Regions from separate parts of the Virgibacillus sp. Bac330 genome, predicted to be linked through region 2. Evidence: riboswitches for the same ligand, from Rfam matches in the RefSeq annotation. Region 2 holds a riboswitch; each other region holds the start of a gene.

The links. A riboswitch is a leader RNA that binds a small molecule or an ion and turns the genes downstream of it on or off. The one in region 2 is predicted to bind thiamine pyrophosphate.
Region 1: another riboswitch for thiamine pyrophosphate. It lies ahead of tenA (thiaminase II); the one in region 2 lies ahead of tenA (thiaminase II).
Region 3: another riboswitch for thiamine pyrophosphate. It lies ahead of D9780_RS11050 (ABC transporter substrate-binding protein); the one in region 2 lies ahead of tenA (thiaminase II).

What each region holds. Positions count from the first base shown of each region.
Region 1 covers NZ_CP033048.1:2,695,719-2,702,585, reverse strand. The annotation lists gene fba (class II fructose-1,6-bisphosphate aldolase) at 1-187, shown strand, start outside; gene D9780_RS12510 (hypothetical protein) at 595-1,077, shown strand; gene D9780_RS12505 (cysteine hydrolase family protein) at 1,551-2,105, shown strand; gene D9780_RS12500 (hypothetical protein) at 2,442-3,224, opposite strand; gene tenA (thiaminase II) at 3,573-4,265, opposite strand; TPP riboswitch at 4,388-4,481, opposite strand; gene D9780_RS12490 (DUF6434 domain-containing protein) at 4,881-5,381, shown strand; gene D9780_RS21665 (class II aldolase/adducin head domain-containing protein) at 5,422-5,604, shown strand; gene D9780_RS12480 (NAD(P)/FAD-dependent oxidoreductase) at 6,063-6,867, shown strand, end outside.
Region 2 covers NZ_CP033048.1:3,970,061-3,976,927, reverse strand. The annotation lists gene opp4C (oligopeptide ABC transporter permease) at 1-412, shown strand, start outside; gene D9780_RS18465 (IS4 family transposase) at 639-1,754, opposite strand; gene D9780_RS18460 (copper homeostasis protein CutC) at 1,852-2,568, opposite strand; TPP riboswitch at 2,723-2,822, shown strand; gene tenA (thiaminase II) at 2,988-3,683, shown strand; gene D9780_RS18450 (response regulator transcription factor) at 3,978-4,631, shown strand; gene D9780_RS18445 (sensor histidine kinase) at 4,633-6,078, shown strand; gene D9780_RS18440 (hypothetical protein) at 6,075-6,806, shown strand.
Region 3 covers NZ_CP033048.1:2,361,795-2,368,661, forward strand. The annotation lists gene D9780_RS11035 (ABC transporter ATP-binding protein) at 1-367, opposite strand, end outside; gene D9780_RS11040 (ABC transporter permease) at 412-1,176, opposite strand; gene D9780_RS11045 (thiamine-binding protein) at 1,176-1,466, opposite strand; gene D9780_RS11050 (ABC transporter substrate-binding protein) at 1,563-2,564, opposite strand; TPP riboswitch at 2,816-2,925, opposite strand; gene D9780_RS11055 (helix-turn-helix transcriptional regulator) at 3,237-3,440, shown strand; gene D9780_RS11060 (hypothetical protein) at 3,441-3,737, shown strand; gene eno (phosphopyruvate hydratase) at 4,500-5,786, opposite strand; gene gpmI (2,3-bisphosphoglycerate-independent phosphoglycerate mutase) at 5,825-6,867, opposite strand, start outside.

The DNA.
Region 1 (6,867 bases), 1.3 Mb from region 2:
GATTAATATTAATACTGAAATGAATATAGCTTGGAGAGAAGCACTACAACAAAGTTTGGTAGAAAATCCAGAAGTATATGAGCCAAAGAAATTATTGGAGTTAAGTAAACAGGCAATAAAGGAAACAGTACATGAAAAAATCCAAGAATTTGGTTCAAGTAATAAAGCAATGAATAAAGTAGAATAGAAGTAATCGTTGATGCTTTGTTTTGTGTTTAACTTATAGTTAACTAAACTTGAAACATCATAGTAACCGTAGGGGGTCGAATTTGCTTTTGTGACTTTCTGCGGTTATTTTATGACGTTAATCAAGAAATTGTTGATGAAAGAATGAACAAATCCACCTATGAACGAATGTGGGTATAGGTAAAAAAGCTTTCCTATCTTAAGAGGTTTAACTGTGCAAAAAAACCGAACATATGTTAGTATAATTGTACAGATTAATTTTGAAAATTTAATTTTAGTGAGGTGAAATATTGTATAATTATCTAAATTACTTTTCAAATGAACAATTTTTTGAATGATTAAAATCCTTGATAGTAGAAGGCGTGTGCGAGGAATAAGATAACTTAACTTTGATGGAGGGATGCCAATATGAAAGCGAGCACTTTGGCCGTTTTTCAAGAAACATCGGGTTGTTTTAATTCGGTAAATGAATGGAACCACATGTATAATTTCTTTCACGCGAAGCAAACAGAAGAAATACTGTGCGATGAACAAGTAGGATATATGTTTACGGACGAAAAAGAAACAGAAGATGCTAAGCAGCATATATTACGAAAGGCATTTAATAACATCGTTTTTGTTGAGCGCATTCATCAAGTTGCTTACCGTAATGCTTTAATAAACTCAAATTTAAAAAAAGAAGAAGATCATGCTGATGAAATCTTTAAGCAATTGCAAGCAGCGTTAACTACTACGGAACAAAAGGACTTACTTACCGAATTAGAGGCTGCATGGAACAGTATGTATGCGGTTTTCTTAGAATACAGTTATTGTCAAGGTATAGCTGATAGTCCAGTGATTCATAAGGAACTAAAGCAATATGGAATTTGTATTTTGAAGGAATGTGCATAGGTTCATTTCATTTTACTTTTGCTTGCATTCTTACATGATAGAGTAAATAATACAGATAGGACACCCTGAAGTTAGCGCGATATTAAACTAACTGTTGGGTGTTTTTTATGATGGTATTCAATAAGTATAAGTTAGGAGAATGCCGGTGGGTGATATTGCAAATTAAACCATAAAGGGATCCATGTATGGCAATAAAGGTACTCTACCTAGCTTTTGACAAAAAATATAAACCTTGAAATATTTCTATTAATCTAAAAGTAGATGAGGAAGGGGAAGTACAATGAATAATAGAAACCCAACCGACAGTTCAATTGTCTTAATGATGTACAAGAAGGTATTCAAAAGTTGGCTAAAGAAATGGCTCACAATTTAGTTGCTTAAATTAGCTTTCTTTCTGGAAAAAATATTAAATTTTGCATTTACAATATGAGCATAATTATCAATGGTAAATAAAACATTAGGAGGAGAAACTCATGAGTGAAACGAAAAAAGCTTTAATTTTGGTCGATGTCCAAAAGGCATTTGATGATAAAAAATGGGGTGAGAGAAATAATCAAGAAGCAGAAGAGAATATGAGAAAAATACTACAATTTTGGAGGGAAAAGAAGTGGATAGTATTTCATATACAACACACGTCTGATAATCCTCATTCCGTATTTCATATGGCAAATAAAGGCTTTGCTATCAAAGAAATAGTTGAACCAATCGAGGGGGAAGTTATCATTACAAAAAAAGTAAACAGTAGTTTTATTGGTACTAACTTAGAAGAACAATTAAAAGCAAATGAAGTATCAACCGTTGTAATTATGGGATTGACTACACCGCATTGTGTATCAACGACTGCAAGAATGAGTGGTAATTTAGGGTTTGATACATATCTGATTTCAGATGCTACTGCAGCATTTGGATTGAAAGATCAACATAATAGATATTATGATGCAGAAACTATACATAATGTATCTATGGCTACATTGCATGGTGAATTTGCCACGATACGGACAACGGAGCAACTAATTAACAGTTTATAAAAAAATATTTCATTACAAGGTGCAATTATGCAATCCTTTCGTTTATCTCAAATAATTTAGAAAATGATGCAGTCAGGGTTTTTATCCGGGTATAAGGTGTTATAAGACTCCCGCTTCGAATTGAAGATGTGCGTTGATCAAGTCTGAGTGGTAGATAACAGCCCTAAATTCAGATTCGTTCAGATGCCTTTAAGTCATACCCTTGAGGTGCTAACAACCAGTGGGGGGATGGAAGAACCACTCATTGGAGTTCACTTCATGTACACTGGGTTCGCTTTAACTATTGTCCTCTTTCAAAAAAATCTGTTTTCCAACACCTCAAATTCATCGATAGACTTAATATTCAAATGGACGGTTATAGTTCCAATCTGAGTTGTGCAAAGTTGAAGAAATGCGGTCTATCTTATAGGAAATAGAAAATGAATCGCTTTCGCCATTTTTACTCCATGTTTCGAAAAAATAGATGATATAAGTATCATCATCAATAATTTCAGCTTTTGTTTCTTGGATTATATGGTATCCGTCAATTTCCACTTTAGAAATACCTTCTTTTTGTGGGAATTTTGCTAGCATTTCATCTCCCTCTGAGGCAAATTTTATAGCATCTTCTGCAGTAAATGGAGGGAGAGGCTCTGATGCAAATTGAAAACCGCCCCACATGAATGCCAATATAATAACTGGAAACGATAGACTAATCCAAATTGCTTTTTTGCTTTTTATTTTTATATAGAGAATGCGATCAATCACAGCATATAATAATGCCAGAAATGCGCCAAATAAAATGAATAACCAATTAAAAAGAAAAGAGTCAAGAGTCACCACAATAATACCGAAAAATCCTCCAAATAAACTATGTAATAAAATGTAAAGCCATTTATTTTTAAAGATGCCTTTTTTATGAATGAGCTCTACTATAATTGAAATAGGACTTCCATATAAAAGCAGTACAGGAAAAATATAAATGCTATAAATGAAAGTCCACCCTAAAAAGTCCACTTCTAAATAATAGGAAGCTGATTCTATTGGGAATAGATAAGAAATTGCAAAGTAGATAGCAGTAAAAATAGTAAGTATGTAAGAAGTAATAAGTTTTCTAAATAAAAGGGGGAGAGTGTTCATATTAACGCTCCTTCAAAATCAATAAATATGAGACAATTTTTTCACTACAAAATCGTTTTGACTGGATATAGAGCGAATTCATTCCTAGCTATAAAGAATTGTTATTCGTTCTTTATCATGTTGAAATAAATTGGAGATTAGGATATAACGTTACTATAAAGAAAAAAATCGCTATGTCCATTGCAGTTCCATTTTTCTATATGTTAACAATGATAAGAAATAATCATCAACCTGAAGCTTACAGATAGATGATTCTGTCCATTGAAAAATCAGTGAAAGATAGTTTTCTTTCACTGAATTTGTATTTATTTAACTTTAAATTGCGGGTTTAATCCAGCAGGTGGTCATTTAAGCCATCGAAGGCTCATGCCAATGTCTGTCAGAGAACCAATTTTCCTTTGTATAGGACATCTCCCAGAAGGCAAGCTCGTATTCTTTAGCAATGATAAATTGCTCTTTCATCTTTTCTTTTTCCTTCTCGGTAGATTCGGCTGCAATTTGATTAAGTAACTTAATCTGTTCATTGGTTGAATCTTGAAACCAGTCGCTTGCATAGGTAGCGATCCAATTTTGATAGATTTCTTCGGTTGGTTTGGCATTTTGGTACGTTTTTCCGATATCTGCGTATAACCAATAACAAGGCAACATGGCTGCAATCGCTTGACCTAGACTTCCAGATGCTGCAGCGCGATATAGGTGTGATGTATAAGCGTAAGCAGTTGGGGCTGGTTTGAAATGATCCCAATCTGTATCTGTGATGTTTAAGATTTCTGCATGCTGTTTATGCACGGTTAGCTCTGCTTGTGCAGTTCCTTTTGCTTTGTCAGCTAGCATCGCCGTTACTTGAAAATCTTCAGCCAATGTAGCTGCTAAGGCATGGACTTTTCCATAGTGCTTTAAGTAATAAATGTCTTGTAAAATATAATACTTGAAAATGTCTAGGGATAAATCACCTTTGGCGATCCCTTTTACAAATGGATGTTTTATACTTTGCTCCCAACTTTTTGCGGTTACCTCTCGTAATGTGTCTGTAAATGACATAAAAAATTCCTCCTCATACATATTTCATTGCTCGAGGAAGAAAGGGATATACTTAATACACGCAATCTATCTGTGTAAAAGGACTTTTGTCCATACACATAAACATGAAACAGATAACGCTGTTAAGTAGTTTTCCACTTCCCTCCGCTGGTACAAACCAGATCAGGTTCTAAGGGTCATTGTCTCAGCCGCCATTGGGCTCCCCTAGTAGAAACACTATACTTGAAGCATATCATAGTGTCATACAAAGTCAACCGTATTTTTCAAGAGATAAGAAAGCATAAAAATTTGATGCTATGGGATAACCAAATAACCGAATGAGCCACGTCTGGCTCCAGCGACCAGCAACTAGGCGACTTCATGAATCGTCCTACGATAAGTCATCATTGATTCGTGCTAAATAGGAAGGCCGGATAAAGACGGGCTTGCCGGGGGGCGGCGCATACTCCTGTTGCAGGAGCATGATTCCTAAAACTTTAGTCGATTCATTCCAGTCCCTACGTTGCTAAACGGGCGCCCTGAGCCTTTGTTCTAATATTATTTGTATTTGTTATAGCAGGTGGAAATAAAGCAACAAATGTTCTATAATAGATGTAATTGTTAGGGGGTAGTAAATTGAGACCAGTATTAACTAAGGATTTGGATGTGCAAGCTTTCAAAAATTACTATTGGTTAAAAGAAGAGTTACAATCTTTTTGTAAGCAATATGACATTGGTACTTCAGGATCAAAATTAGAACTTACGAACCGCATTGAAACTTTCTTGCTTACAGGTGAGATAAAAAAGCCAACCCGGAAAAGAAGCGGTAATAAAAAAGCAAAAACAAAAGACGAATTAAGCCTAGATACTGTAATTACGGAAAATCATCGTTGTAGTCAGCATGTGCGGGCTTTTTTTAAAACAATTATCCCGAATTTTCACTTCTCTACGCATATTCAAAACTATTTTAAAGAAAATGTAGGTAACACGTATCATGTAGAGCAAATTCATGCAGAATGCTTGGTTACAAATTTGCCATCCATAAGCGTGCTGGAAAAAATAGGGATGTGCAAAACGAAAGAAGCAGATGATAGGATAAAGTGGATATTGAAGAGAACCAGCGTTAACGAGGCTTAGTAAGATGCCTTGTTAACGCTGTTTATTAGCAAATCATGGTATTAATGTAGTTGGCAGTTCTCTTGCAGAAGCCTATGCTATTACAGAGCAACTGGAATTTTGTGCTCGCTTGTACTGGCAGTCCAAAGCAATTGGTGATCCCATCATATTAGCCGACGATGAAATGACGATGATGGTAGAAAGATTTAAAGATTATGGCCAACCTAAAGATACGCTAAAGTGAATTTTACAACGGTCTTAAAGCATTTTATAGTTGGGATAAAATAAACCTCCTCCCTTACTTCTTAACTCAGTGTAACAAAGATAAAAAAGAATAAGCATTTTAGATAAAACTCCTTTAGAAGTGAAGGGGTTTTATTTGTGTCTCCAATAATACTTATAAAATATTAAAATAATTAAATTAAATAAAATATTGACAAAATTTAATTTATGGTGGTACTATCTATATAACATTAATTTATATGCCGTTTATAAAACGTCATACAAAATATTGTTCTAATATTTCTTCTAAAGATATATCATGAAATAAATCGTCTATTTAAATGCTTGATAGATGAGAAGAAATATTTACCCTTCATACACTATAGGAAACCATCATGGATGCAGGACGAAATAATAGCTCCTAGATAAAATAGGAAGAGAGCTCTTATAAGCGGAGGTGAAAAAGTGAAAGAAGAATGTATGTATGATGTTACGATTATAGGTGGTGGACCAATAGGTTTATTTGCTGCTTTTTATGGGGGATTACGACAGATGAAAGTGAAAATCATCGAAACCTTACCTCATTTAGGTGGGCAATTGTCTGCATTATATCCTGAAAAGTATATTCATGATGTTGCGGCATATCCGAAAGTGAAGGCACAAGTATTAATTAATCAGTTAACGGAACAAGCAATGCAATTTAATCCCCATATTGTATTACAGCAAACGGTAGAAAATGTAGTAAAGGTTAATAACCAATATTTTCAACTTGCTACAGACAAAGAAGTGCATTATTCAAAAACAATTCTTATTACTGCTGGTATAGGAGCCTTTGAACCTCGACGAATAAAATTAGCAAACGCTTATACATACGAAGGAAAGAACTTACACTATTTTGTTCAAGATGTAAATCGTTATAAGGATAAAAACGTTTGTATATTAGGTGGTGGAGACTCAGCAGTAGATTGGGCAATGATGATGGAGCCAATAGCAAAAAATGTGAAAATAATTCACCGAAGAGAACAATTCAGGGCTCACGAACATACTGTTTCCAAACTGTTTGACTCTAAGGTTGACGTATTTACTCCGTTTCAATTACATGAAATTGTAGGAGAAGGAAAAATAGAAGAAATCACTATTCAAAACGTAAAAGACTCAGAAACGATAAAAATTCCGTTAGACGAATTAATCGCTAGTTATGGCTTTATATCTTCTTTAGGTCCGATTAAAAATTGGGGGCTAGAATTTGTGAAAAATGCTATTCAAGTAGATTCAGCTATGAATA
Region 2 (6,867 bases):
TGTTATCAGCTTGCTTAGCTGGACAGGGGCTGCAAGGGTAATTCGAAGCAAGGTAATGTCGGAAAAAGAAAATGAATATGTGTTGAGTGCTATATCCATTGGAACAAGGCCTTCTAAAGTTATGATTAAACATATATTACCTAACGTCATGTCAACGATTATCGTTCAAGCAACGCTGTTATTAGCAGCGATGATCGTGGCGGAGACAGGACTTAGTTACCTTGGATTTGGGGTTCCTGTCGGTACACCAAGCTGGGGCAATATGCTACAAGCAGCACGCGATCCTGGCACGTTTGAAAATCTGTGGTGGATTTGGCTACCACCAGGTTTATTAATTACATTAACTATTTTATCCATCAACTTTATCGGTGAAGGGTTTAAGGACGCTTTCAATCCGAAATCAAAAAAATAATGCATGAAGCGAGCCTGAGCTTGTTTAATAAGCTCAGGCTCGCTTCATATGTCTGATTTATTTTTGGAGTATATTTTTTCACTAGCATTGCATAAATGTGGTTTGAAAATTCAGTAAACATCTTTGCAGGATTTTTTGCCAAAAAGACAAAGGCTAAACAAAGGTGGTCTGTCCATTTGGAAAAATTATACAATTAAACTATTAGCAACAACGACACTGTATGTATTTACGGAATAGATCTATCGTCAAATCTGCGAATCCAGATGTACGCAGGTTTCCACAGCGCTTTATTTAACCAGCGGCTAATTCGGAGTAAGGACTTCTTACTCCTCATCTCTAACTGGATAAGTACATGTAAACAGTAAGCAATAAGTGCAAGGAAAATTTGATTTTGAATGGCAGTTTCGCTCATGCCATAAAAGTGTTTGATCTTTACATGCTGTTTGAGCCACTTGAAAAATAGCTCAATGGTCCATCGTTGACGGTAAATTTCACTAATCTCTTCGGAGTCTAGATCGAAACGGTTAGTAATTAATCGTAGAATGTTTCCCTTTGTATCCACTACTTCAAGTAGGCGGAATACATTCTCTGTACGATTTTGCGTCGAACCGATGTAAACCATCTTGTCGGATAAAACCGTAGAATCTTTAGGTATAGAAAATGATTCTACTTCACGAGTGATGGCGTTTTTCTTCAGTCTTGATACGAAAAAATAGCCTTCATCTGTCATTCGATCAAATCGTTCATAATCAACGTATCCACGGTCAAACACATACATGGCTTCTTTGTCGTCTACGAGAACTTCCAGTTGATTTCTGTCATGTTCTTTGGCTGTTGTAATCACTGCTTTTTCAGGATAGACGGTGTCTTTATTCATAAATACAAGTCGTAAATGTAGCTTAACTCCTGCTTTTGTTTTACGGAACTTTGCCCACTTATGATTCGTTAAGTTCAATGGAAGCGTGCTAGAATCAATGATTTTCAATGGCATGTATTTCCCGTTTTTAAATTGGATACCTTTTATTTTGTAAACAAGTTCCAAGAATAAATGGGAAAGGATCATTGGATTCATTTCATTATTCTTCCTTGATAGCTGAGATGTACTAATCGATTCAAACCCCAGTGCTTTTTGAAGTCCATCATCTATTAGGGCATCGCTCATTTCTTCCAAGCTCTCGAATCCTTGCAGTTGGGCAAGTAACATAAGCTTTATATACGCTGCAGTTGTTAGCTTTTTTGTGTAGTAATCTTGTTTATTTTCTTCTACTTGTTCAAATAGTTTTTTCGTATTTATAGGTGAAACCCATTTACCAAATGATGATTTTAGTGTATTCTTGTCCATACGGATTATCCTTTACTTTTGGATTTGGACAGGAACCACCTGTACTTCCATTGTAAAGGATTTTTTTGTATCATGAACACATAATTATTGAACATTTTCAGTATTTTGAATCATCAGGTTTAATTAATGCAATGCTAGTGATATTTTTTATGTGTTGTATCTTGCTGCGATCCAGTTTATAGGCGAATGAATCATTCCTTCTAACGCCAGAACCGAAGTGGAATGCATGGGGCTTCACTTGCTCGTATACATCAGCAAATGTTGCTGGCTTTAAACCATGCCCCACCATCATATTTACATGCGTATCCGCAGCCAAATCAATCAATTGTTGTAGCTGCGGAATAGCCTCAGGTGCTTTATAGTTACCTCCTGCAGTTAACACTGTCGTTATTTGCTTATATTGTGCCAAGCATGCTAACGCTTCTTCTTGGTCACGAGCAAAATCAAACGCCCGATGAAAAGTTACATCTAAATCATCAGCCACGTCTAATAACTGTTTCAACACTTCTTCATCAATCGTTTTTTCAGTAGTCAATGACCCAATAACGATACCGTTTGCACCCATCTTTTTAATCAGATCTATATCTGCCTTCATCGTGTCTATATCGTATTTGTTGTATACAAATGATTGACTATGTGGACGAACCATGACATTGATAGGCAGATGGACAGCTTCAACTGCTTTTTTTAGTAAACCGTAACTTGGTGTAAGCCCTATTTCTGCCATCGCAGGGCTAAGTTCAATCCGATCTGCTCCATACTGCTCTGCTTCTATCACATCCGTTAAGTTCGTAGCAATAACTTCTAAAAGCATGAACAACCCTCTCCTTTACATACAATACCCTTATCCTACCTGATGAGAGCGCCTTTTAATAGACCAAAAAGATGCAAAGAACCTAACTACTATCCTCACTTCCTTTGCCTAAATCTATCATCTATGCTTTAATGACAATACATAGTGTTATTATATATCTCACTAGGGGAGCAATTTTATTGCTGAGAAAGGAAACTTGACCCTTTGAACCTGATCTAGTTTGTACTAGCGTAGGGAAGTGACAACTTGCATGAATAGTAATCAGGCAATCACTTCCCCGTTCTATTTACATCGTAGAATGGGGAATATTATTTTCTCCAGATGCAAGTACGTCTTATCCTGAACTACAAAGGTTTGTTGTTTCCACATCTTCTCTAGCATTAAAATAATTTCAATTATCGAGAGGAGAATATAGTATGATGCAACAACTATTTACAGATCGTTTATGGAAAAAGGTAGAGCCCATTTGGAAATCCTATTTGGAGCATCCATTTGTAAAAGGGTTAGGAGAAGGTTGGCTTGATAAGGAAAAGTTCAAGCATTGGATGAAGCAAGACTATGTTTATTTAATAGAATATTCTCGCTTGTTTGCATTAGGAAGCGCGAAAGCACATGATTTATCAACAATGACAACGTTTGCCAATTTACTTCATGGAACCTTGCATATGGAAATGGATTTACATCGTAACTATGCAAGCAAGTTTGGCATAACTGCTGATGAATTAGAAGAAACAGAAGCGGCGGCAACAACGACTGCATACACAAGTTATATGCTAAATGTGGCACAACAAGGTGGCATAGAAAATACAGTCGCCGCCGTACTGGCTTGTGCTTGGAGTTATAATTACATTGGCAAAGCATTGGCAGCCTGGCCAAACGCCTTGGAACATGAATTTTACGGCAATTGGGTACAAATGTATTCCTCCGAAGATTTTACAGCACTAGCTAACGATTGCATTGATTTAATTAATACAATTGCGGAAGATAAACCAGAACACGAGTTAGCCATCTTGGAAGATATCGTTGTGAAAACGAGCTATTTTGAATATATGTTCTGGGATATGGCAGAACATCAAGCCATGTGGCCTATCCCTGTAGCTGCCCAAAACTTATAATTCTTCGTAAATCTTTATCCGTTGAAATGGTAACTTAGATTAATTTCGGACGGCATCATCTGCGGTTTTTAACTTCATAAAAATCCGCAAAGCTCATCATTTAAAAGCTACGGCTATCACCATAAAGACTTGGTGACATGTCGTAGCTTTCTTTATTCCTTAAGTAGAACGATGCAATAGCTTGCTAACAGTCTATTATAACCTATAGATTTCGAAAGGATATATATACCAGATAAATATGATACAACATTGTTACACAGATAATTTATAATGAAAGAGAGGGAGGTTTGCCCAATGGTGCGAATACTAATCGTTGAAGATGAAAAACCAATATCTGACTTAATAAAAATGAGTCTCGGAGATGCAGGATATGAATGTTTCTGTGCCTATGATGGAGAACAAGCTGCTGATATGATCGAAGCAAATCATTTTGATTTAGCAATTTTAGATATTATGCTCCCCAAAATTAATGGCTATGATTTACTAGAATATATCCAGCCTTACGATATACCAGTCATATTTTTAACTGCCAAATCAGATGTAACGGATAAAGTAAAAGGGTTAAAGCTTGGAGCGGAAGACTACCTAACGAAACCTTTTGAAATCGTAGAATTGCTAGCCCGAGTGGAAACTGTTTTACGCAGATATGATAAAAACAAACGATTTATAGAATTGTTTGATATAAAAATAGATACGCTTTCCAGAGTCGTAACCAAATCAGGAAAAACTGTTAATCTAACAGCGAAAGAGTACGACTTATTATTATTATTTATTAACAATAAAAATATTGCTCTATTTCGGAGTAACATCTCTATGAAAGTTTGGGGAGAAGATTTTGTCGGCGAAAGCAGGACGATTGACCTGCACGTACAACGTATGCGACAAAAGCTTGGTTTAAAGGATAAAATCGTAGCAGTCTATAAGGTGGGCTATAGACTGGAGGTATAGCATGAAATTATTTTGGAAAATATTTTATTCCACGATGATCGTATCTGTCTCCTGCTTCAGCATTGGAAGTTATATATTAATTGACTCCGCTTTTCAAGATTCTATCAAGCGCGAAGCCACTTCTGTATTTGAGGAAAATGATATTTTAAGATACTCGCTACAAAAAGAATTACGAGAGGCTTCCGTATCGGATTTTTACTTCGCTGATGAAAAAAACAAGGAATCAGCATCCAATGAAGAGCTACTTATAACCGTTGCCTCCTCCTTAACCATTTATGAATCTGGTGGAGAACTTACTTTTCGCATTAGTAACCAGGACGGAGATATCGTATACGATAATTTTAATGAAGATTTAAGTAACGATGCCGTTACACAAGTATCGAATCAATCTAAAGGCTACCAAGTAAAAAATGTTAATGGGAAATATTTTCTTCACGCTATGACACCACTTCAATTACATGAAGATTTATTCTACATTGAAAACTTTCGAGAAATATCCGATATTTTTGCGAGTAAAAATGACCAATGGACAATGTATATGTATATTACGCTGCTGATGATTGGAATAGGTGCAATCGTCATGCTAGTCACTGCATGGCTACTGACAAAACCGATCTATAAATTATCGAAAGCAACGAAACAGATTGCTAAAGGAAATTTTGAAGAACGAACGATTGTTAGCAGCTATGTTGAGGTTGAGGAATTATCCCGCAATTTTAATTTTATGGCTGAACATATTGAAGAAATGATTTCTCAGTTAAAAGAAGCCAATCAAAGGCAAGAAACATTTATTGGGAGTATTAGCCATGAATTAAAAACACCACTTACTACCATGATTGGTTATGCAGATATGCTTCGCTCTAAAAAGTTAGATTCAGAACAAACATTTATGGCAGCGAATTATATTTTTCAAGAAGGAAAGCGAATTGAGGAGTTAACAATGAAATTACTCGATTTGTTGGTATTAAAAAAACGAGATATTGAAACAAAACCCATAAAAGCAACTGCCTTTTTCAGCCCCTTGCAACAGTACATGGAACCTATTTTTGAAAAAGCAAACATGGAATTTTATGTGGAAGCAGAAGAAGCTATGATACTTATTGAGCCCGATTTAATGCGAACCGTTTGTACCAATTTACTCGATAATGCAAGAAAAGCAATCGATCATGATCATGGAAAAATTAAGCTCCATGGCTTTATCCACCAAAACGACTATCACATCCGTATTTGTGATAATGGAAAAGGTATTCAAGCAGATGAAATGGCTAAAATTACCGACGCTTTTTATATGGTTGATCAATCAAGAGCAAGGGTACAAGGAAGTGTTGGCTTAGGACTTGCTATTTGCAGTGAGATTATCCATTTACACAAAGCTGAACTGACATTTGACAGTGAGTTTGGCAAAGGTACTTGTGTGACAGTAATAATTAAAGGTGTGAAGCGATGATGAAAAAGAAAAAAATACACCTTACCAACATTCTTTTAGCCATCATAGGGGTAAGTATTGCTTTCTTACCATTTATTTTAAAAAATGTTCAAGAGGAGCGTTTGTTGAATCATATTTTTGTATCAGATTTCCAAACAGAAGAAAAACAAGTGAATGATAATCAAACGACATCCATTGAAGAAAAGTTAAAATTAATCGTTAATCATTATGACGGAAATGAAAACATTGCCATCATTGAAAAAAGTAATAATGAGACGAAAAGAGCTGAATACCTTTCTAAGGGAATAAATGAAATTAAAGAACTGCAAAACAAAGGGTTGTTTCCACAAATTGATATGCAACCTGAATTCACGATCATTAATTCCAATATCAAAACATTTTTAAATACACAACATCCCCAGCACACAGTAACGATCTGGGAGGCTTTCTTTTCCACTAATGGTGTAGAAATAAATATATCAATGGACACCCAAACGAATAAAATCTATGAGTATCGAGTGAACCCAAATAATAATAAACCCTTATCTATAACTGATCATGATCAAACTACTACAAAATTAGCTAATTATTTTAATGTGAAAGTAAGTGAAAAAAAATTAATCGATAAAAGAACGGAAAAAATATATACGCTAGCGGACGAAGACGTCTTCATTTCCTTTTTTTCCGATAGGTATTTTGCGAGTTTCTATTTAATTCCTGCATTTGAAGCAGAAAAGAGGCCATTTTGATGGATAAATGAGCTAACTATGATACGTTGATCTATTATACTTTCTTGTAAGAAGAGAGATC
Region 3 (6,867 bases), 1.6 Mb from region 2:
GCTCGTAACCTTGTAACCCAGCTTTGGCAATCATTTCCCGTGCTTCTTCTTCATCTGTCTTGCCAAGAACAATTTCTTCCCCAAGCAAAACATTTTGTAAAACTGTTCGCCATGGAAAAAGCGAAGCGTTCTGTGGCATATAGCTAATATTTCCACGTAATCCCGAAATATCCTGTCCATTTAAATAAATAGCACCTGTATCTGGAGCGGTAATGCCACCAATTATATTAAATAATGTACTCTTCCCGCTCCCTGATGGACCTAATATAGACACAAACTCACCATCTTGAACCGAAAAAGAAAGTTGCTGTAACACTTGCTGATTACCAAACGATTTACTTACATTTTGTACGTCTAATTTCCCCATTTCATTCTCCTTCTTCCATATCGCAATGAAAAACTATAGCGTTATTATTCATCTTCTTGAGCAGGCGCTTTTACCACTTTTCGTTCTACAAAAGAAAGCAGTCCAAAAAACAGTAAACTTAACGTGACAATAAACAAAATCGCAACAAATACGCGATCCGTTCGAAACGATGAGGAAGCAAGTGTCATATAATAACCAATTCCCTTACTCGCACCAAGCCATTCGGAAATAACTGCCCCCATTACACTATAAGTAGCTGCGATTTTCAAGCCACTGAATAGGGATGGTAAAGCATGTGGCCATTCTAATTTGAAGAAGATTTGCCGTTTATTGGCACCAGCCATTAGCATATAATGATGTAATTCACGACTTGTTTGTCGAAACCCACCCAAAGTAGCTATGGTGATTGGAAAAAAACAGACGAGTGTAATCACAATTAATTTAGGTAATATGCCAAAGCCGAACCAAACAACGAGTAATGGAGCTAAAATAATGATTGGGATATTTTGTGAAATTATTAATAATGGATAGATCGCCTCTCGTAAAACTGGCACTAAATGTAAACAAATAGCAACTAGGATTCCAACACTACTGCCAATAACAAATCCTATCACAGATAGTTGAATGGTTGCCCAGAGATGATGATTGTAATCGCTCCAGCCAATGATGGTTTCTTGCCCAATAGATGTAGGAGGAGGCAAGATCCACTCCGGAACCTCAAATAGCTTACTTGCTGTCTCCCAAATGATAATCAAGAGGATGAGGACCAAAGCTGGCCGCCATCCTCTTCTCAATACATTCCTATCCATTACCGATATTTCTCCGTTAACGTATCCATCGAAGCCCCTGATGGCTGGAAAAATATCTTCACTTGCGAAATAACGCTTGGACAACCTAATTCTTCCATCCGCTGGTTCATTTTCTCCACAATCTCAAGCAAGTTGGATATTTCCCCTTCCATCGTCGTTTCCAAAGGGCTTACATGATAAGGAACCCCAGAAGCATCAATAATTGCAATCGCTTCATCTACATAAGGAATTACATCTTCCCCGTTTTTCGTTTTTGGTATAATTTGTACACTTACAAGTGCATTAGCCATGACGTCTCCTCCGTTACTTCTGTTTTGAATCTAAGTGTTCGCCACAAAATAATGTGACGTTTGCTCATTTATTGTTTAACGAATCCTTGCTCTTGCTTAATTGTTTGGTAAAAATTCATTCGTAAACGCTTTTTCGCTATCCAGAGGCTTATCCAGTAAATCATTGTCATACATCCAGGTCGAATAATTTTCCCATACTTCTAATTTTTGTTCGCCCCATCTAGCTGCATCATCTTGATACTTATCCGCTAACCATTTTTGACTTGCTTTTACTAAGTCTGCGTCCAAATCAGGCTCGGCTTGAATTAAAATCTCGGCCGCTTCATCAGGGTTTTCAATTGCTAGTTCATACCCTTTTGTTACAGCAGCTAAAAATTGCTTAATCGTATCTGGGTCTTCTTCTATCATCGTTTCATTGGTTGCCAATACTGGCGTATAGTAATCTAATTTTTCCGTATAATCAGTAAGATAAACCATATTGATCTCTTCATTTCGAAGTTCCGCTTCAATGCCTGTCCAACCATAAAATATCCAAGCAAAATCAATATCACGTTCTACCGCAGTAAAGAAATCGGTATCGCCCATATTAACAATGTCCACTTTCTCAACGTCAGCATCATCTTGCTTCATCAACGAGCTAATTACTGCTTTTTCAAGGGGGGCACCCCAGCCGCCATACGTTTTTCCTTCGAAGTCTTTAGGCTCTGTAATATCTTTTTCCTTTGGCGAGGCAAATCCAGACGTATTATGCTGAATAACTGCTGCAATTGATACAATAGGGATATCTTGTACTCTTGCTTCCGTAATCCCTTCTTGGTAACTTACACCAAAATCAGCCTTACCAGAAGCCACTAATTGATCAGCACCTGCTTCTCCTGGCATCTTAATATCAACATCCAATCCTTGCTCTTCAAAGTAGCCTTTTTCCTTCGCTACATAGAGTCCTGTATGATTCGTATTTGGCGTCCAATCAAGCACTACAGAAACTTCTTTTCGTGCTTTATCTGCTGATTTTTCTTCTTTACCTTGCTCACTGTCATTTGCATTGCATGCTGTTAGTAAAACAATGAGCAAACTAAGCATAATAAATTTTTTCAATCTGTCTCCTCCTCCAGTATAACTACAGCTATGTAAGGTGCAGAGAATAAGGAAAACTTTATTTCACGATCGACTTAGCTTTCCCCTTCATTGATGGATAAATAACCTGATTGGGAAGTCTAGCAACAATCCATTCTCTCTTAGGTTTTTTGTTGATATTGGATGTTTATCATTTTGAAAAGCACGCATGAGTTTAAAAAAAGCCTTAGGCGATTACGTACACCTAGGGCTTTTTGCACATGCAAATGATACTTTCTTATCGACATGTTCCCTACGCTGGTTTTACCCAGATCAGGTTCTAAGAGTCCGTATCTTAAGGATACAATCTCAACCAGCAACACTGGTCCCCCTACAACGCTTGTATGCTATTAAATAGTTGTCTTTCCATAAGTAACTATGCCATATTTGAAGGGATTTAGCAAGTTTTAATAGGTCTTTTTGTGCAAGGAAATAGCATTAACTATGTCTTGTTTCCAAATGTTTTTATTAAACATATCCAATAACTGTAACAAATAATAAATACATAAACTTCGGAAAATGAATGTTTATTGAATAAAAAACTTGACATAAAGAATATAATATTTTACATTATGAATATAATACTTTACTAAGTAATATTTTTAATATATCTTTAAGTTCCTTTAATAATTACGACTAAAGAAGGTGGTCATCATGCTTAGCAATAGAATAGCAGTATGTAGGGCAGAAAAGAAATGGACACAACAAAGACTAGCTGAAGAAGTAGGTATAAGCCGCCAAACAGTTACAGCTATGGAAAATAAAAAGTATAACCCTTCACTCATTTTAGCATTTAAAGTATCAAAAGCTTTAGGTAAACCAATTACAGAAGTTTTTAATTACAAGGAGGAAATTTAAATGTCTACAACCTTAGTGATGATTTTTTTAGTAATTATTATTGTTTCAGAACTTTACAAATCAAACTTTGAAAAATCAGTTGAATCGAGAGATGAAAGAGGTCGACTTATTTTATTAAGAGTTAAGTCACTATCATATAACTTTTTAACTGGTGGAATTTTTCTAGGTATGTTCTTGACAGCTATTTTTAACATCATGGAGTTAGAATTTTTCCCTTTTTATGTCTTAGCGATATTTTTGTTACAAGGTGTTATATCATCCGTGTATTTAGCTATTATTAGGAAGAAAGAAATTTGAAAAGTAGATAGCACAACAAAGAACATGCTCTAAGCTGATTTCATTCTCGAGAAAAAACTAGCAACGTGTTTATACTTAAGCTAGATTTAGACAATACAATTACATATTAATGATGATAATTAAAGCTGCTCGACTACCTTCTTGTAATCGCTATCAAGAAGCTGTTCACATAAATCTTTTAGCTATTTCTTCATTACTATTTTTTTATTTACATACCTTTCTCGGTACTTTTTGCAAGATTATAATATTTACTAGCATTCAGGACTACCATAAATATTCTTTATTTGTAATTAGCTTTCTCGGTTTCTAAACGTCACCCTATACAATTACTACCTCTTTTACACCAATTTTTCATTTACGCTATTTCTCTATTCCCTCCATTATTTTCAGATAGGCTCCAGATCCTAAACAATATGAAATAGATGACTGCACTAATTAAAGCACAAACCATAATAAAGCCAAAAACCTTTATAGATGTTTGGCTGGAAGAGCCATACCTGACCTTCATGTAGTAACGCAGCGGAAAGAAGGAAAAACTTGACTTACCAACAAGTCTCTATAACGAAAATCATTGTATTTTTTATACTATAGCCATAGAATCTTAAGCATTTTCTGAAAGCTAGTTTGGATAGCATGAAAAGCTTCCCAATCCTTCACTACAAAGTAATATATAACCTCGTTTATCTTAAAGTTGCGGGTGAAAAGCCAATTAAAAACCTCCCTATTCGCTATTACACGAACAGGGAGGCCGTTAACTATTTGTTATTTATTCAAGTTGTAAAATGCTGTTTTTCCAGCGTATTCGCCCATGCCAGCTAATTCATCTTCAATACGTAGTAATTGATTGTATTTAGCTACACGATCGGTACGTGATGGAGCACCTGTTTTAATTTGGCCAGCATTTGTTGCTACAGCAATGTCTGCAATGGTAGCATCTTCTGTTTCACCAGAACGGTGAGAGATAACAGCTGTGTAACCAGCGCGTTTTGCCATTTCGATAGCTTCAAATGTTTCCGTTAAAGTACCGATTTGGTTCACTTTAATAAGGATGGAGTTACCAATTCCTTGCTCAATACCTCTAGCTAATTTTTCTGTATTGGTTACGAACAAGTCATCTCCAACTAGTTGTACTTTTTTGCCTAGACGATCTGTTAGAAGTTTGAAACCATCCCAATCATTTTCATCTAGACCATCTTCAATAGAAACGATTGGATATTTACTAATCATATCTTCATACCAATCAACCATTTCTGCAGAAGTACGTACAACACCTTCGCCTTTTAAGTTGTATTTGCCATCTTCGTAAATTTCAGAAGCGGCTACGTCCATTGCTAATTTCACTTCTTCACCAGGCTTATAGCCAGCTGCTTCGATAGCTTCTACAATCGTTTGTAATGCTTCTTCGTTAGAGCCAAGGTTAGGTGCAAAACCACCTTCATCTCCTACAGAAGTGTTGTAACCTTTTGATTTCAATACATTTTTCAAGGAGTGGAAAATCTCTGCGCCCGTACGAAGTGCTTCTTGGAACGTTTCTGCTCCTACTGGCATAACCATAAATTCCTGAATATCTACGTTGTTGTCTGCATGTTCCCCACCATTTAAAATGTTCATCATTGGTGTCGGTAATGTTTTGGCATTGAATCCACCAAGATAGTTGTAAAGTGGTACTTCTAAATAGCTTGCTGCAGCGTGTGCAACAGCCATGGAAACACCTAGAATAGCATTTGCACCTAATTTTCCTTTATTATCAGTGCCATCTAAGTCAATCATTAGTGCATCGATAATATTTTGACGCGTTACATCAATTCCTAATAGTTCAGGTGCAATTACTTCATTCACATTTTGCACTGCTTTTAAGACACCTTTACCTAGATAGCGGCTTTTATCGCCATCACGTAATTCTACTGCTTCATATTCTCCTGTAGAAGCTCCGCTAGGAACTAATGCAGAACCAAAAGCACCTGATTCTGTAAATACTTCTACTTCAACGGTTGGATTACCGCGAGAATCTAAAACTTCGCGTGCGTAAACATCTGTAATATATGGCATTCAAATCGTCTCCTTTTTTTTCAAAACGTTTGTTAGTTTTAGTATTTTATTAATGATTCGCCAGTCATTTCTTTTGGCTTTTCAATATCTAATAAATCAAGTAAGGTTGGGGCTAAGTCTGCTAAAATTCCGCCTTCACGTAAGCTGATCCCCTCTTTTGTAACGATAACAGGAACCGGATTCGTTGTATGAGCAGTCATTGGCTTTCCGTCTGGTGTAATGACTTCATCCGAATTACCGTGGTCAGCTGTAATAATAGCGTGTCCGCCAAGTTCAATAATCTTATCAACAATTTTTCCGAGGCACTCGTCAACGGTTTCGATAGCTTTAACAGTTGGCTCTAATTTTCCAGAGTGTCCTACCATATCTGGATTGGCGAAATTTAAAATAATCGCATTACGGTCACCAGTTTCGAGTTCTTCTAATAACGCGTCCGTCACTTCGTAAGCACTCATTTCTGGTTTTAAATCGTATGTCGCTACTTTTGGTGAATTAATTAAAATTCTTTTTTCACCTGGAAATTCCGCTTCACGTCCCCCACTCATGAAATACGTAACATGTGGGTATTTCTCCGTTTCAGCGATTCGCAATTGCTTCATATCATGCTGTGCTAAAACTTCACCAACTGTATTATCTAAATTAACCGGTTCATAGGCAACATAGCCGTTTACTGTTTCGCTAAAGTTCGTTAACATCACAAAGTCTAAGTTTTTCGGCACTTTGTCTCCACGGTCAAAGTCATGAAAATCTTCATTGGCAAATGTACGTGAGATTTGAATAGCGCGATCTGGACGGAAGTTGTAAAAGATAATGGAGTCTCCATCTTCCACAGTTCCAACTGGGTCACCAGCTTCATTCGTAATAACGGATGGAATGACGAACTCATCATAGATTTCACTAGCATAAGACTCTTCCACAACAGCGAGTGGATCCGTGTATTTCGGACCTTCTCCGTACACCATGGCGTCATATGCTTTTTTCACACGATCCCAACGCTTGTCCCGATCCATGGAATAATAACGTCCAGAAATCGTCGCAATTTGCCCAACTCCATATTCTGCTATCTTATCTTGTGTTTGCT